3 regions of the Blautia sp. RTP21359st1_E11_RTP21359_211015 genome follow, and region 1 is predicted to be linked to each of the others. Evidence: riboswitches for the same ligand, from Rfam matches in the RefSeq annotation. Region 1 holds a riboswitch; each other region holds the start of a gene.
What was found. Region 1 has a riboswitch for thiamine pyrophosphate ahead of thiW (energy coupling factor transporter S component ThiW). Riboswitches for the same ligand answer to the same signal wherever they lie in the genome.
Positions count from the first base shown of each region.

Region 1 (5,777 bases):
CTGTTTACAAATCATTCTGTTATTTTCATTTTTATCAGCAGCTGTTTTTCTGATGCCTAAGAAGCTAACACTTTCTTTGTAGCTTGTAAATACTTTTAATGGAAAACCACGATTATCCGTGTTTTTCAATAGTTTACATTAATCTTTTTAAGAATTTCTTTTATTTTTCTTATTTTTATTAAGTCGTTTCTTGTGTTGTGATAACACACGCAGTATAATCAATACAGAAATACCTATTTTCAATCCACTTCCCTACGCAGCTCTGTACCAGTTACAAATAACATTTTTTTCATTGAAAGGAGACATTCTACATGGAACACAAACTCGACAACATCGACCGAAAAATCATCGAAATGCTTCAGAAAAACGCCCGCACTCCGGTAAAGGAAATCGCAAAGGAAGTCTTCCTTTCCTCCCCCGCTGTCTCCGCCAGGATCGAACACCTCGAAAAAAACGGGCTGATCACAGGCTACCATGCCCAGATCAACCCGGTATTTCTCGGTTATCATATAAAAGCATTCATCAACCTGGAAGTAGAACCCAACCAAAAAAAAGACTTCTATCCCTTCATCCAGTCCATCCCAAACGTCATCGAATGCAACTGCGTCACCGGCGATTACTCCATGCTCATCGAAGTAGCCTTCCGCTCCACCATGGAACTGGACCACTTCATCAACGAACTCCAGCAGTTCGGCCGCACCAAAACACAGATCGTATTCTCCACCAGCGTAGAACACAGAGATCTGCCGGTGGAGTAACCACCCTCCCCTGCCGCCTTGAAAAACCAGCCCGTGAGGCGTGTGCTGCCTGTCGCCGGACTCTGCAGGAGGGGAGCTGATTCTTGGCTGGCGGAAATCTGCGTTGTTTTTCAAAAGTCCGCTGTCTGAGCGGCTGCAAGACGCGAGTTCGGACTTTTGGAAAACGGTTTTAGCAGAATTCCGGCAGCCTAGAAGCCAGCCCCCGACGAAGCCCCGGCGACAGGCAGCACACGCCTCACGGGCGTCCGTATTTCAACAAAAAAAGAACAGCAATGAACCTCAAATCCACCACTGCTCTCCATTCATTTCCTAAATCACTTTCCCATCAAAGCAACAATCTTCTCCTTCAGCTCCCGCGCATTCTTCTTCGGATCCTCCGCCTTCATGATCGCAGAAACAACCGCCATACCACTCATGCCTGCGCCCTCAAGCACATCCATATTCCCGGCATTCAATCCCCCGATCGCAACCGCCGGAATCGGAACCGCCTCACAGATATCCTTCAACGTAGAAACCTTGGTAAGGATCGTCACAACCTTAGTAGTAGTAGGATAAATCGCCCCCACACCAAGATAATCCGCACCATCCTCATAAGCCTTCACAGCAGCCTCCACCGTCTTGGCAGTAGCCCCCACGATCTTATCCGGTCCCATCAGCTTCCTTGCCACAGCAACCGGAATATCAGAAGCTCCAACATGCACACCAGCCGCATCACAGGCCAGCGCCACATCCACACGATCATCAATGATCAGCGGCACATTGTAACGATCTGTGATCTCCTTCACCTTAAAAGCCTTATCCAGATACTCCCGTCCACCCTTATTCTTCTCGCGAAGCTGGACCAGAGTCACACCACCCTTACAAGCCTCCTCAACCGTACGGAGCAAAGACTCCTCCGTATGATAAGAACTATCCGTCACCAGATACAACGTTACATCCAAATCTTTTCTATCCATCCTAATCCCCTCTTTTTCAGTACATTTCAATCTTCAACAGATCCAGCAGCTGTCGATCCGAAAGCCCATAGATCTCATCCAGCAGATTTACCTGAAAGCTTCCCGGACCGCGGGAAATCTTCTCCGCTTCCTCGCCGGCGATACCCATAAGTGCAGTACCAAGCACTGCCGCAGCCAGATAATTCCCGGATCTCCCATTTAATTCCGTCTCAACGCCAGACCAGACACCTGCCTCTATACTATCCGTCATTTCTTTCGCAATATTATCTTCGCACCCCGGCAAAAACGCAGCAGTCAGTGCACCGACCATACAGCCGGTTCCTGTGATCCCGGACAGCGCCGCACTGCCATTTTGTACCAAAACAACCCGTTCACCATCCGTAACAAAATCCTGTTTCCCGGTAGCCAGCACGATTGCCTGATTATTTCTAGAAAAAGCCTTAAGCACTTCACTGACTCCATCGATATTTTCCTCAGTCAGAGCATCCTCGACACCCGCATCGATTCCGATCGCATGAGACGGCAGCCCGGAAACAGCCAGAAGCTCTGACATATTTCCCTTCAGCACTGCCGGATGACCGATCCTTAAAAGCTCCCGTGCCAGATCCAGCCTGAGATCACTGCAGGCAACCCCTACCAGGTCCAGAAGAACCGGGATCTTATTTTCCATCGCTGTTCTCATAGAACGCTTCATTGACTCGATCCTGGCATCGGTAATATTCCCGAGATTCAGCATCAGCGCACCAGCCGATGCCGTAATATCTGTCACCTCTGCCGGATGCTCCGCCATGATCGGCCTTGCACCTACTGCAAGGACCACGTTGGCACAGTCATGGATCGAGATCGGATTGGTGATGCAATGGATCAGCGGCTTTTCTTCTTTAATTCGCTTTCGCAGTTGTAAAATTCTTTGTCTCATATGTTTTTGAACCCAAAGCTGCCTGGAATTTCACCAGAAGACCTGCTTTACTCAGAGCCTTCAGGAAAATATAGGCAACACATCCTCCCATTGTGGTTGCTGCAAGGAACATCGGCGTATAATAAAATGCTGTCAGTCCGCCTCTTCCCATCAGGAATGCCATCACCGGATAAGAAACCATGGATCCGATGATACCTGTTCCAAAGATCTCACCGATCACCGCGCAAATGATCTTGCCTTTGGAAAGTCTGTAGAACACACCTGAAAGGAATGCGCCAAATACTGCACCGGTCAGTGCAAGTGGCGGGATTCCCATGAACATCATACGGATCACGCCGATCATGGTCGCACAGAGAAGGGAATACCACGGTCCCATCAGAACCGAGCATACGATATTGACAAGATGCGCCGTGGGGCACATTCCCTCAATCCTCAGGATCGGTGAAATAACGACACCGATCGCAACCATCATTGCCAGCATTACCATACGAAGCGTGTGCATCCTTTGTTTTTCCATAGTGTTTTTCCTCCCTGAAATATCAGGCAGAGCCCTGTCAGATCCGGGCAAAAGCTTCCCGTCTGCTGCAGTCTGCCCTTAGATTTTGGCGGTCGAAGTTCCCTTACTTCCTCTCACTCCGAAAACACGGATTCCCATCGCTTACATGATCCTTCCGGAAAAATCCTCCGGAATATCACTCTCCTGCCAGACATTAAGGCGCTCCCCTTCCTGCCCGCTCGCCGCAGAAGCTCCACATGCAGTCTCTGTCACTTTCACATCCCCACATTGTCAGACCATTCCAGTTCCATTCCTGCATCCGAAAAGAGCGCATCCCATGGCAAACTCCACGGAGACACGCTCTCAGATCACAATCCCTCCGTTGGCATTACCCAAATCAGGTACGGTCGAAGATCTATCTTCCTCTCAGCCTGTCACACAAGCTCCCGCTGGCTCTTTTCTTTTCTGTTTTTCAATATAGCACACACCTATCCCGTTGTCAAACCTCCACTGCTTATTGCTCTTTGCACTCCCGCCGGAGACGTTACTGTTCACTCCGTTCTCAGCAACACGCTTCGCGATGCACAGAATTTATGCTAATCGCATAAATTCGCGCGGTATGTCTCGGGTTTTCTGTGACCTTCGCTCACAAAAAAACACCTCGCGGAATATTACCAGTGAACAGTAACCCGGAAACTTTCCTAATTCAGTTAAACAATTATTTCGACATAAAAAACTCCCTGCTTCACTACTTTTCATAGTAAAACAGGAAGTATATAAATCTTATTTTGAGATCTCGTCGATCAGACGCAGCTCCTCAGCTGTAAACGGTGCACAGTGGATCGCTTTCACATTATCAAGGATCTGCTGCGGCTTGGAAGCTCCGATCAGAACACTGGTAACTTCCTTATGCTGAAGCAGCCAGCCAAGCGCCATATCAGCCAGCTTCTCTCCACGCTGGGCTGCCAGATCGTTCAGTCTCCGGATCTGATCCAGACGCTCCGGCGTCAGCACACTTTCCTTAAGGAATCTTCCATCTTTGCGGATACGGCTGTCCTCCGGGATCCCGTTCAGGTAACGGTCTGTCAGCTGTCCCTGATCAAGAGGGCTGAAGGTGATCAGACCTTTTTTCAAAATGCCGGTGGTTCTCTTGAGACCGTTTTCTTCCACTGTTCTGTCAAAAATGGAATACCGGTTCTGGTTGATCACAAAGGGGCATTTCAGATCCTTCAGGATCGCTGCTGCCTGGCTTAAGGTTTTTCCATCATAATTGGAAAGTCCCACATAGAGGGCCTTGCCCTGCTGAACCGCTGTTGCCAGCGCCCCCATAGTCTCCTCAAGCGGAGTCTCCGGGTCCATTCTGTGATGGTAAAAAATATCCACATATTCCAGACCCATGCGCTTCAGGCTCTGGTCAAGGCTTGCCAGAAGATACTTGCGGCTGCCCCAGTTTCCATAAGGGCCTTCCCACATATCATAGCCTGCCTTTGTTGTGATGATCAGCTCATCACGGTATGGCATCAGTTCTTCTTTCAGGATCTTGCCGAAATTCCGTTCCGCACTTCCATAGGCAGGTCCGTAATTATTGGCAAGGTCAAACTGTGTGATACCATTGTCAAAAGCTGTAAAGCACAGCTGCTTCATGTTTTCATAATCAGAAGTATCTCCGAAATTATGCCATAATCCAAGAGACACCTTCGGAAGCATCAGGCCGCTTTCACCGCAGCGGTTGTACTCCATAGTTTCGTAGCGTTCCTTTGCAGGTGTGTACATAAAAACCTCCCATAATGTAGCATGATTTACATTTTCTGTAACTGCTTTTACTATACTTCACCGGCCCTTATTTCGCAAGACGGATCATATTCCAGCTGTGTTTTGCAAAAACTGCTTCCAGTTTTCCGCCGTCCAGCTTTGAGCACTCTGCACTGGCTTTTACAGGAACTACATTCTCCGGCTGAGCCTCTGTATTGGCTGCCTGAAGATCATCATTATTGAGTACAATATGCTCTACGATCTTATATCCCTCAAACTGTCTCAAGTCACAGGAAACTTCCATATCCTCATCCAGACTCTTATTCACTGCAAAGATCGTCAGCGTATCCTTTTCCTCATCCCAGACACATACAGAATCCAAATATGGAGCTTCTCCATAAGTCTTGCTTTCATATATAGGTGTGAGAACCTGTGTATTAAGGACGGTTCCTCTTCCAAACACACTTGTCAGCATATACGGATAAAAGATCGTCTGACGCCATGCGCCTGTATCGGATGTCATGATCGGCGCAATAACATTTACCAGCTGTGCCATGCAGGCGATCTTTACACGATCTGCATGACGGAGAAGTGTGATCAACATGCTTCCCACAAGAAGTGCATCCTCAAAGTTATAAACATCCTCCAGCTGATGGGGCGCCTGTACCCATTTTTCCAGCTTTTTATCCTGTTCATTGCTGTGGTACCATACGTTCCATTCGTCGAAGGAAAGATTGATCTGTTTTTTTCCATGCTTCTTTGCTTTTACAGCATCGCAGATGGAAACCACTCCTGAGATAAAATCATCCATGCCCTTGGAGCTTGCCAGAAAATCGGCAGTGTCTCCCGATGCATTTCCATAGTACTGATGCAGGGAAAGATAATCCACCTGATCG
Region 1 is NZ_JBDGAB010000025.1:40,965-46,741, forward strand. Features, by position in the region: gene AB5026_RS10220 (Lrp/AsnC family transcriptional regulator) at 312-758, shown strand; gene thiE (thiamine phosphate synthase) at 1,073-1,714, opposite strand; gene AB5026_RS10230 (hydroxyethylthiazole kinase) at 1,731-2,633, opposite strand; gene thiW (energy coupling factor transporter S component ThiW) at 2,596-3,150, opposite strand; TPP riboswitch at 3,487-3,589, opposite strand; gene AB5026_RS10240 (aldo/keto reductase) at 3,913-4,902, opposite strand; gene AB5026_RS10245 (alpha-N-arabinofuranosidase) at 4,970-5,777, opposite strand, start outside.

Region 2 (5,777 bases), on a different contig from region 1:
TGATCTGTGTTTACGGTATTTTCTGATTCCTCAGAATTCCCGTCATCTGTAAAAGTATCAATGGCGTCTGTTATATCCGTCTGTGCGTCTGTAAAATCTTCGGCCGCCACCGGTCCACATGGAACAACAGACATACATAATGACAGACCAAATGCTATCAATTTTTTCGGAAATTTCATTTCGTACCTTTCCTTCCTTTTTATGTAAACCGTTTATATGTAAGTTCTGTTTTTATTATAACGCGGCCCTGTCTTTTCGCAAGCTGCAATAATGTCCCCTACTCTGCAAAAAACCGCTGTGATCTTCATTTTAGATCACAGCGGTTTATGTTTTATTATCGGAACATCAGACTTTCCACAATTTCAGCATTACTGTTCTTTCCATATCCGCATTCGATCAACCAGTTTTCTGGCTGGATACTGCCAACACCACGTTCTACTGTGATGCTGCATGCTCATATGCATTCTGTATTCTTACAGAATATCGATATGCTCTCCTGCAAGTGCCTTGTTCATGCTTCGTACTGCGCAGAATTTACCACACATGGAGCAGGTATCCTCATGCTCCGGTTTGCGCTCGTTCCAGATACGTTTTGCTGTTTCCGGATCCATGGCGCATTCCCACTGTGCCTCCCAGTCAAGCTTTCTTCTGGCATCTGCCATCTTGTCATCGATCTCACGGGCACCGCGGACACCTTTGGCAATGTCTGCTGCATGAGCTGCGATCTTAGATGCCATGATTCCCTGTTTTACGTCCTCAAGATTCGGAAGTGCAAGGTGCTCGGCCGGTGTTACATAGCAGAGGAATGCTGCTCCGGACATAGCAGCTACTGCTCCGCCGATCGCGGATGTGATGTGGTCATATCCCGGTGCAACGTCAGTTACGATAGGTCCTAATACATAGAACGGTGCACCCTGACAGATGGACTGCTGTACTTTCATATTTGCCTCAACCTGATCAAGCGGCACATGTCCCGGTCCCTCAACCATAACCTGAACGTCCTTTTCCCATGCACGTTTGGTCAGCTCGCCAAGACGTACAAGCTCCTCGATCTGGCATACGTCTGTTGCGTCAGCCAGACATCCCGGACGGCAGGCATCTCCAAGGGAGATGGTCACATCATACTCGCGGCAGATATCCAGGATCTCGTCGTAGTATTCATAGAACGGATTCTCCTCACCGGTCATGCACATCCATGCAAATACAAGAGATCCTCCTCTGGAAACGATATTCATTTTTCTCTTGTGGTTACGGATCTGGTCGATGGTCTTTCTTGTGATTCCGCAGTGAAGAGTTACGAAGTCAACACCATCCTGTGCATGGAGTCTTACTACATCGATAAAATCTTTAGCTGTCAGCGTATCAAGATCTCTCTGATAGTGGATAACGGAATCATAAACCGGAACGGTTCCGATCATTGCCGGACACTCGGATGTAAGCTTGCGTCGGAACGGAATGGTATTTCCGTGGGAAGAAAGATCCATGATAGCATGGGCGCCCATGTTTACAGCTTCCATTACTTTCTGCATCTCTACATCGTAGTCCTTGCAGTCTCTGGATACACCAAGGTTTACATTGATCTTGGTGCGGAGCATGGAACCTACGCCCTCCGGATCGATACATTTGTGATTTTTATTTGCACAGATCGCCACCTTACCGGAGGCTACCAGCGGAAGCAGTTCCTCTGTTGTCATGCGTTCCTTCTTAGCTACGATCTCAAGCTCAGGTGTGATGATGCCTTTACGGGCTGCCTCCATCTGTGTACTGTAATTTCTCATGTAAAAAAAATCTCCTTCCATAAATTCTTTGTGTTTATACAACAAAAAACCGGCTGCTGCAACGCATACGCATCACGGCAACCGGCTCTTACTCTTACGTACTTAATGAAAATCTTCTGTACTTCTGATCTCTTCTGTACTCTCTGATCTTCTGTGTCTTTAAGAATCCTTCGTGCATATGTCCCTACGTTGGCATTATCCAAATCAGGTTATGGGTCAAGACATTTACAGTCTACTCTCAGCTCGCTTCAGCGGGCCCCCCTGTTTTCATATGTTGGGGACGTTTGTTCGTCCATGTGGTTATTATAGTATACCGGCTAAAATTTGTAAACCACAATTCTGCATTTTATGACTTTTTCTTTCGACATAATCTGTCATTTTATCTCTCAAACTCCCCGGGATCTTTCTTTACAGACATTCTTCCACAGCTTTGCTGTTCCCCGTCAGGAGGACATCCGCAATCCGCATTCACTGCTTATTGCTTTTCGCAATTACAGCAGTCGATTTCCCTGATCCGGTCAAGCTCTGCAAGGTTTTCTGCACCTGCACGGCGGATCCCCGCAAAAATGGAACCCGCAATATTGTGCCATACACTGAAGATCGCGCCCGGAAGTGTTGCAAGCGGATTGGCTGCAAAATTAGCTGCTGCCAGTGAGACAGCAAGGCCACTGTTCTGCATACCTACCTCTATAGCTATAGCTGTTGTTCTGGAATACTCCACATGGAAGATTTTTGCAGCCAGAAATCCCAGCATCATACCGCAGAAATTGTGGATCGCCACTACTCCAAGCACCAGAACTCCACAGCTTACGATCTTCTCTGCATTTACAGCCACAATTCCTCCGATGATCATAACAATAGCTACAACCGACACCAGCGGCATAACATCGGATACCTTATCCACATGCTCTCCCGCAAGGCTCCGAAGAAAAACTCCCAGGAGAACCGGGATCAGAATTACCTTTACCACAGAAAGCACCATGGCCCAGAAGGATACTTCCACCCAGGCTCCTGCCAGAACATATACAAGAAACGGTGTCATCAACGGTGCTGCCAGTGTGGAAACTATAGTCATTCCCACAGAAAGCGCCACATCACCTCCTGCGATATAGGTGATCACATTGCTGGCTGTTCCGCCCGGACAGCATCCCACCAGGATCACTCCCAGTGCCAGATCTGCCGGAAGGTTCATCACTTTACACAGAAGCCAGGCGATCACCGGCATAATGGTATACTGAGCCACTGCACCGATCACCACTTCTTTGGGTCTGGAAAAAATTGCCCGGAAGTCATCCAGTTTTATGGTCAGGCCCATACCAAACATGATCACTCCCAGAAATACAGACGTATAGTTCGTCATCCAGGAAAATCCGTCACGCCAGAAAAAAGCCAGGCAGGAAAAAGCGATGATAATGATCCCGATATATCTGGATGCTAGGCTGCTGATAATTCCGATTTTCTTTAAAACTTTTCCCATACATTATACCTCGTAGCTGAAGTTGTCGATCAGTCTTGTTTTTCCGATGTAAACAGCCATTGCTACAAGAACGCTGCGGTCAGCTTTTTCCACCGGCTGCATGGTAAGTGCATCTACCATGGATACATAATCAATCTTTGCCAGAGGCTCTGCTTCGATCACTGCTCGCATTTTTCCGAGAAGCTCTTCTGCCGGGATTCCTGCGTGAATGGCTTCCTGTCCGGCTTTTACTGCCTTTGACAGGCAAAGAGCTGCTTTTCTCTCTTCAGGGCTTAAGTATGTATTTCTGGAGGATTTTGCAAGTCCGTCCTCCTCACGGATGATCGGACAGCCTACGATCTCAATATCGAAGTTCAGATCACGCACCATCTTGCGGATGATGGCCAGCTGCTGTGCGTCTTTCTGTCCGAAATATGCTCTGTCCGGTGCCACAATGTGGAACAGCTTGGTCACAACGGTACACACACCTTTGAAATGGATCGGACGTGTTTTTCCGCAAAGTGTCTCTGACAGAGTATCTATACTTACAAATGCGTGGGGATCATGATACATCTCAGAAGGCTCCGGGCAGAAGATCAGGTCTGCTCCCAGGCTTTCGCAGAGTTTGCTGTCACGCTCAAAATCTCTCGGGTATGCTTCCAGATCTTCGGTCGGTCCGAACTGTGTCGGATTGACGAAATCAGATACTACTACGATGTCGTTCTGCTCTCTGCATTTTTTTATCAGGCTTGCGTGTCCTTCATGGAGAAATCCCATAGTCGGGACAAGTCCTACTGTTTTGCCTTCTTTTTTCCACGCTTTGATCTGTTTTCTTGTTTCTTCTACTGTTTTTGTTACCTGCATTGTGCTCTCCTCTTTCTCAGCCACTATATACTATGGCCGGGTTTGTCGATTTCGAGATAGCCTCTTTTCTGAATTCACTTTCCTCTTATTTCTGTATATGTCTGTAATCTGAGTTTCCTCTATTACGGATTTTTTCAGGCCATGTCTTTCAGCAGTCCGTGTTTCTCATAATTGGTCACTCTACTGATCTTATTTTCTTCATCTACAAATACTACTGCAGGCTTATGTGTACGGGCTTCTTCCTGCTCGTACTGTGCGTAAGCCATGATGATGATCTTGTCACCGGTGCTTACACATCTTGCTGCTGCTCCGTTCAGGCAGATCATACCGCTTCCGCGTTCTCCGCAAATGGTGTATGTCTCGAAACGGCTGCCATTGTTCACATCTACGATCTGGACTTTTTCATATTCCAGTATCCCGGCAGCTTCCAGCAGTTCCTCATCCACAGTGATACTTCCTACATAATCCAGTTCCGCCTGGACAACGGTTGCTCTGTGGATCTTTCCTTTTAACATCTCTATTGTCATCTTATATAAGTCCTTTCCTGCAGGGAATAGCTTTCAAGTGGATAAAAGCATCCGCTTTCGTATTTAATAAAAAAGCGTCTCGGGGTACACTTCGACCCTGAAACGCTTCTGATTGATTCCCTGTATATTGAGTCCTGTTTTTTGTACATAAAAAGCATTCGCATGATTTCTGTCATTAATACAGGCTCGTATCTTTCATAATCTTTTATAATTTTCATATATCCGTCCGTTCCCGATCCCGGGTTCCGGCTGGCTATTTTTATATAAGATTCCAGTGATTTCAGCCAGAGTATAGTTTTGAGTCCAAATACTATCTCTGTGGGGTATTATGGCATTGAGGTAGTTATTTGTCAAGTTTCCTGTCCTGCATTTCCAACTTTTCCAAAAGCTGTTCCCTCTGTCTGCGGAAAATCCTCGGAAGAAAACTTAAGTTTACTCCGCATATCACAACGCCTAAAATTCCTGCTACAAGCATCACGGTTCCCTGTGTGACCATTTTACAACCTCCTGTTTTTCTTTTATCCGGAAATCCAGCCACTGTTTACTGCCTGCTGATATAATTCATCCAGCCTGTCCATTTCCACATCATTAGCATTTGCAGAAAGCTGTTTCTGATAAAGTTCTTTTGCCTTATCATAATATTCTTTGAACTTACTGTAATCCCGGTCATCCTCAGCAGTTTCGCCCTGCACAGACACTTCCAGGAACGCAAGATCTTTATACACCCGGTAATCCTCTCCGTAAGTTTTCAACACCTGCTGAAGCTTCTTTTTAGCGTTTTCATAGTCTCCCATATTCTGATAGATAACTGCCATATTACAGCCTGTATTATAATCTCCCATTCCCTGAGATTCGATCTGTTTAAATACAGCAAGTGCTTTTTGGTAATATCCATTGTCCTCTGTATCCCCGCCAAGGTCACTGTAAGTCTGCGCCAGTTCTTCAAGAACCCCTATATTATTTTCCTGCGGAAGCTCTTTTACTGCCTTTTCCAGCAGCTGCATTTTCTGTTTCTGACTATCTGTGCTGTTATCCTGTTTGTCTATACATTTCGCCGCCATAATGTAAGCCCGCATCTGAATGTAGGAATCCTGACTTGTCTGGATACAATCCATAAAGATCTTCTGTGCCTCACTGTATGCGCCAGCACTG
Region 2 is NZ_JBDGAB010000012.1:70,671-76,447, reverse strand. Features, by position in the region: gene AB5026_RS06375 (leucine-rich repeat protein) at 1-179, opposite strand, end outside; gene thiC (phosphomethylpyrimidine synthase ThiC) at 474-1,778, opposite strand; TPP riboswitch at 1,943-2,051, opposite strand; gene AB5026_RS06365 (bile acid:sodium symporter family protein) at 2,254-3,255, opposite strand; gene panC (pantoate--beta-alanine ligase) at 3,259-4,098, opposite strand; gene panD (aspartate 1-decarboxylase) at 4,233-4,625, opposite strand; gene AB5026_RS06350 (hypothetical protein) at 4,969-5,121, opposite strand; gene AB5026_RS06345 (serine/threonine-protein kinase) at 5,144-5,777, opposite strand, start outside.
Region 2: linked by a shared signal. The riboswitch ahead of thiC (phosphomethylpyrimidine synthase ThiC) and the one ahead of thiW (energy coupling factor transporter S component ThiW) in region 1 are both predicted to bind thiamine pyrophosphate.

Region 3 (5,777 bases), on a different contig from region 1:
TTTAGCTGAGGGGAGTGTCAAGCCATTGTAGAAACTGCCGAATTTCACCGAAAGCCCCGATTCGGTGAAAAATATCATAGCAGGAATATTTTTTGTAATGTATACTATATTTGTTAGGGAATCTAGATATACCACAAAGCAGAAAGGAAAAAAGCGTATGAGAAGAAATTGGAAAAAAGCTTTATGTGGCATTTTGACAGGTTTTATGATTGCAACGGCGGCACCAGCTGCGGTTCCGGAGTTGATCAGTGCGACAGAAGTACAGGCGGCGATAGACGTAGCAACGCCGACTATGTCTTCTATTAAGATCTCCGGCAGGAATAAGATTATTTTCAGCTGGAAACAGGTAAAAGGAGTTGCCGGATACCGGGTATACCGCAAGACCGGAAACAGCGGATGGAAAACAGTAAAAAACATCACAGGAAGCAAAAATGTTACGTTTACCGATACAAAAGTAAGTACCGGAGTAAGCTATACTTACACAGTGAGAGCTTACCGGAAATCCGGAAAAAATACGATCTGGAGTAGCTATAATAAAAAAGGACTGACAGCAATCGCAGGTCTGAATTATCTCACCCTGAATAAGACCAGCCTGACACTGGCACCGAAAAAAACTTATACACTGAAGATCAAAGGCACCAGTCTGAAACCGTCATGGAAGAGCAGCAACACAAATGTTGTCAAGATAACTTCTGCCGGAAAGATCACCGCGGTAAAAACAGGAACAGCGGTTATCACAGCGACTCTTGGCGGCAGAAAATTCACCTGCAAGGTTACTGTAAAGAATCCGACCTCGGCTAATACCAGATTGACGCAGAATTATAGCAAACTGAAAAAATACATCAGTCAGAAAGGTAAATATACTGAAGACGGAAATCAGTTTATAAATGTCAAAGTAGATAAAGAAAGTACTCTGATGATCGGTTATCTGAAGAAAGAAGATAAGATAGATATTGGGATGTTGCTCTCTATGCCTTCAGATGGAATCCTTGCCGGACTGGATATTATCGGAAACTGTGTGAAATCTGATACGGTCAGTGTGAAGTCCGCCCTGTCTACAAATGAAGTCTTTCTGCTGGTGACTTCTTCTACAAAAGCATCTGCTTATAAGGGTCAGAATCTGACTTTCTTGTATACAAACGGAAAAAAAGCGATGACAGATCTGCAGGATTCTTCCAATATTATGATGAAAGCGACAATGAAAGTAGCAAATGATTATCTGAAAAAGAATTTAAATCTGACAATGAAAGATCTGGGATTCACTGCTTATAAATAAAAGTTACTGTTCACTCTGCAAATAAAACCGGCAAATAAAACCAAAATTTATTGTTCTTGACATGAAGCAGAATCGGAATTATACTAAACCATGTAAATAACAGGGGAGCTTGTGATGGCAGGCTGAGAGGAAGTCTTCAACTTCGACCCTTATACCTGATTTGGATAATGCCAACGTAGGAACGTATAAGATGAATTTACGGGAGATACTTTGGTGTATCTCCTTTTTTATTGGATGCGGATGTTTTTATCCGATTGAATACGTAAGATCAGGATTTACAGGGAAGGGATCAAGAGCGAACGCTTTTAACCCCGGTATCGACAATTGAATATTGGGAAATTTGAGAGTGAACTGAGTTCATGAAGGGGTGCACCACCGCGGGTGTATTTCTTTGTGAACTCTTTTTTTATTGACGAATAGCTTTTGAAGTTTCCGGAAAGGAGAGATCATGATCACAGTAAATGGTGAAAGCAGAACATTGGAAAAGCCGGTGACAGTAACAGAATATCTAGAAGCATGTAACTATGTTCCGGTGCAGGTTGTAGTAGAGCTGAATGAAGAAATCATTAAGAGAGATACTTACGATACAACAGTACTGAAAGATGGCGATGTTGTGGAGATTCTGCAGTTTATGGGCGGCGGAAGCTGCTGATGTCGCTATAGAGATAAAATTAGGTAGATATACCACGGCAGTAACTGACAGATAAGTTACTGAAAAAATGCAGATGAAGAATGATCTGGCAGAAGAAGGCGCTGGTTATAAATCGGTGGAAATATTTTCTGCAAACAGACATAAAGAAAGGTGGACATAAAAAATGACAACAGCAAACACAAATGAAGACAAACTGATCCTGGGAGGCCATGAGTTTACTTCCCGTTTTATCCTTGGTTCCGGAAAATTTTCCCTGGAGCTTGTAAAAGCATGTATTGAAAAAGCAGGAACTCAGATCGTAACACTTGCCCTGCGCCGTGCAAATGAGGGTGGACTTGCGAACATTCTGGACTATATTCCGAAGAATGTTACGCTTCTTCCGAATACGTCCGGCGCCAGAAATGCAGAAGAGGCAGTTCGTATCGCAAGACTTTCCCGCGAGCTTGGATGCGGAGATTTTGTAAAGATCGAAGTTATCCATGACTCCAAATATCTTCTTCCGGATAATTACGAGACCATCAAGGCAACAGAGATCCTTGCAAAAGAGGGCTTTGTAGTTATGCCATACATGTATCCGGATCTGAATGCAGCCAGAGATCTGGTGAATGCAGGAGCTGCCTGTGTAATGCCACTTGGCTCTCCAATCGGTTCCAACAAAGGAATCTGTACAAAAGAATTCATCCAGATCCTTATCGACGAGATCGACCTTCCGATCATCGTGGACGCAGGAATCGGCCGCCCGTCACAGGCATGTGAGGCTATGGAAATGGGTGCTGCAGCAGTTATGGCAAATACAGCCATTGCAACTGCAGGAGACGTCCGTGTTATGGCGGAAGCCTTTAAGAAAGCTATTGAGGCAGGAAGAAGTGCATATCTTTCCGGTATGGGAAGAACTCTGGAGAGAGGTGCAAGTGCATCCTCACCGCTGACCGGATTTTTGCATGAGTAAAATAATGACAGTATATTGAAAGACTCGGAAATATACGGTTATTAAGGGGAAATCTGTGTAGCGAAAGCGGATTGCGAATATTCACTTGATGCAGATCAACCAGAGCAGAAAAGAAAACGAATGGCTAAAAACAGATACTGAAATATTACAAATTTGAAAATAATAAAAGTACGAGAGGAGCGACACAACAACAATGGCAGAAACAGTACAGGCCAGTCAGCAGGACGGCCATTTTAATGAAAGTATTGTAAATGAAGAAATTCTGGAAGATATGAAAAAGAACCGTATCGATCACATGAAGTACCTTCCGGATATGGAACAGCTGGAAGAATCTGATGTAATGGATCAGGTTATTTCCGCAATGAACGCATATGATTATGATAAGTACACAGAAGCGGATGTACGGAGAGCGCTTGTTCATGACAACCGTACACCGGAGGATTTTAAAGCACTGCTTTCACCGGCAGCGCTGCCTCTTCTGGAAGAAATCGCACAGGCTGCACGGATCGAAACAAGGAAACATTTTGGAAACAGTATCTGCATGTTTACACCGATCTACATTGCAAACTACTGTGAGAACTACTGTATTTACTGTGGATTTAATTGCCACAACAAGATCCGCCGCGCACAGCTGAATGCAGATGAGATCGAGAAAGAGATGGCAGCCATTGCAGAAACCGGACTCCAGGAGATCTTGATTCTTACCGGAGAGAGCAAAACGAAATCTAATGTGGAATATATCGGAAAGGCTTGTGAGATCGCCCGGAAATATTTCAAGGTAGTCGGTCTTGAGGTGTATCCGATGAATTCTGATGAGTACGCATATCTTCACAAATGCGGCGCAGATTATGTGACAGTTTTCCAGGAGACTTATAATTCTGATAAATACGAAACTCTGCATCTGGCAGGCCACAAGAGGATTTTTCCATACAGGTTAAATACACAGGAGCGTGCGTTAAAAGGCGGCATGCGAGGTGTTGGTTTTGCGGCACTTCTGGGACTGGATGATTTCCGCAAGGATGCTTTTGCAACGGGATATCATGCATATCTTCTGCAGAGAAAATATCCACACGCAGAGATCGCTTTTTCCTGCCCGAGACTTCGTCCGATCATCAACAACGACAGGATCAACCCGAAGGATGTACACGAACCGCAGCTTTTGCAGGTAGTTTGTGCATATCGTCTGTTTATGCCGTTTGCAAGTATTACTGTATCCACCAGAGAGTGTGAGCGTGTCCGTGACAATCTGGTGAATATCGCAGCAACCAAGATCTCTGCAGGTGTCAGCACCGGAATCGGAAGCCATGTGGATGATATTGAGGATAAAGGTGATGATCAGTTTGAGATTTCCGACGGAAGGTCTGTGGACGAAGTCTTCAACGCCCTGAAAGACCACGGACTGCAGCCAGTCATGAACGACTATATTTATCTGTGAAAACACGACAGAAGAGGATAACTTCTGTGGAATATGTGGAAAACCACCCACCCCGGAGAATGTTTCTCCGGGGTGGGTGTGGATAACCATAAAATAAAAACGGATAGAAAATAAAGGAAGAATTTGTCGGAAGAGTAATGATGATTTTTTAGTCCGGGTCTGATAAAATAAATATAACAAGGAGGACGATTAAGAATAATAAAATTCACATAAGATAAAGAGTCAGAGTAAAATTACAAAAGCATTTTCAAGGCACAGCCGATAACGATACTGAACTAAAAAAGAGGTGCCACATGGCAAATACAAAACATGAAGATGCTATTATGAAAATGGGATTTGATTATTTCCGTGATACGATCCTGAAAAGTCTTGGAATTGACTATGAATTTGTGAATCTTGGTCCTACAGAGCTGATAGAACTTACTATTCATTCTTTATATATGGATTTTACATTTCTGACTAAAGAAGGATTTTATATTCATATAGAATTCCAGACAACCGACAAGGGAGAAAATGATTTGCGCAGATTTCTTGCCTATGATGCGGTATATTCACATAAAACAGGAAAAAATGTTATAACCTATGTGATTTATTCAGGTGGAATCAAATCGGTTAAGACAGAATTGAATATGGGACTGTTTACATATCGGATACAACCGATATATCTCAAGGATAGAAATGCAGATGAGGTTTTTGAAAAAATACGACAAAAACAAGAAGACGGAACAGAGCTTACGGAAGAAGATTATGCAAGCCTATCGTTGACACCATTAATGTCTGGGAATATGAAGATTAAGGAAAAAATCAAAGAAGCAGTTATACTATCCAAAAAGAAACGTGGCCTAACAGCAGAAAAAACAATGGCAATGTTATATACTCTGGCAGATAAGTTTTTGGATAGTAAAGATCTGGATGAGATTAAGGAGGTTATATCTATGACAAGACTTGGACAGATGTTGTTGGATGAGGGAATGGAAAAAGGAATGAAAAAAGGAATGGAGCAGGGACTGCTTTTGTCAAAAAAACTTCTGGAAGAGAACCGTACAGAAGACCTTGATAAGGCTATGAAAGATGAAAATTATATGAAAAAGCTGCTGGAAGAATTGAATATCAAATAAAAAATCACCAGAAATACTGTAAATACAAGGCTGATTACGTTTTCTGTAAATATTCTGAAATGGAAATTTTTATACGGAATCATATGTTTATTTACCGATTTCCGGGATTTTTCTGCTGTTTTTTAAGGTAGGAATACCAGGAATTTTGGATAGCATGAAAACGGTTTCCGATTCTATAGTTTTCATAAAGACTTACTCGTGTTTATAATAAGCCAACAACAAAAATAAAGGCAGAAAAACAGGAGGAAAAGTATTATGAAAAGAAAATGGAAATCAGCAACAGCAGCCCTTTTGGCAGCAGTAACCATCGGAAGTCTTACAGGAGCAACCGCTTATGCGGCGGACAG
Region 3 is NZ_JBDGAB010000064.1:70-5,846, forward strand. Features, by position in the region: gene AB5026_RS16370 (Ig-like domain-containing protein) at 158-1,276, shown strand; TPP riboswitch at 1,368-1,475, shown strand; gene thiS (sulfur carrier protein ThiS) at 1,725-1,928, shown strand; gene AB5026_RS16380 (thiazole synthase) at 2,092-2,877, shown strand; gene thiH (2-iminoacetate synthase ThiH) at 3,071-4,312, shown strand; gene AB5026_RS16390 (hypothetical protein) at 4,606-5,430, shown strand; gene AB5026_RS16395 (sulfate ABC transporter substrate-binding protein) at 5,686-5,777, shown strand, end outside.
Region 3: linked by a shared signal. The riboswitch ahead of thiS (sulfur carrier protein ThiS) and the one ahead of thiW (energy coupling factor transporter S component ThiW) in region 1 are both predicted to bind thiamine pyrophosphate.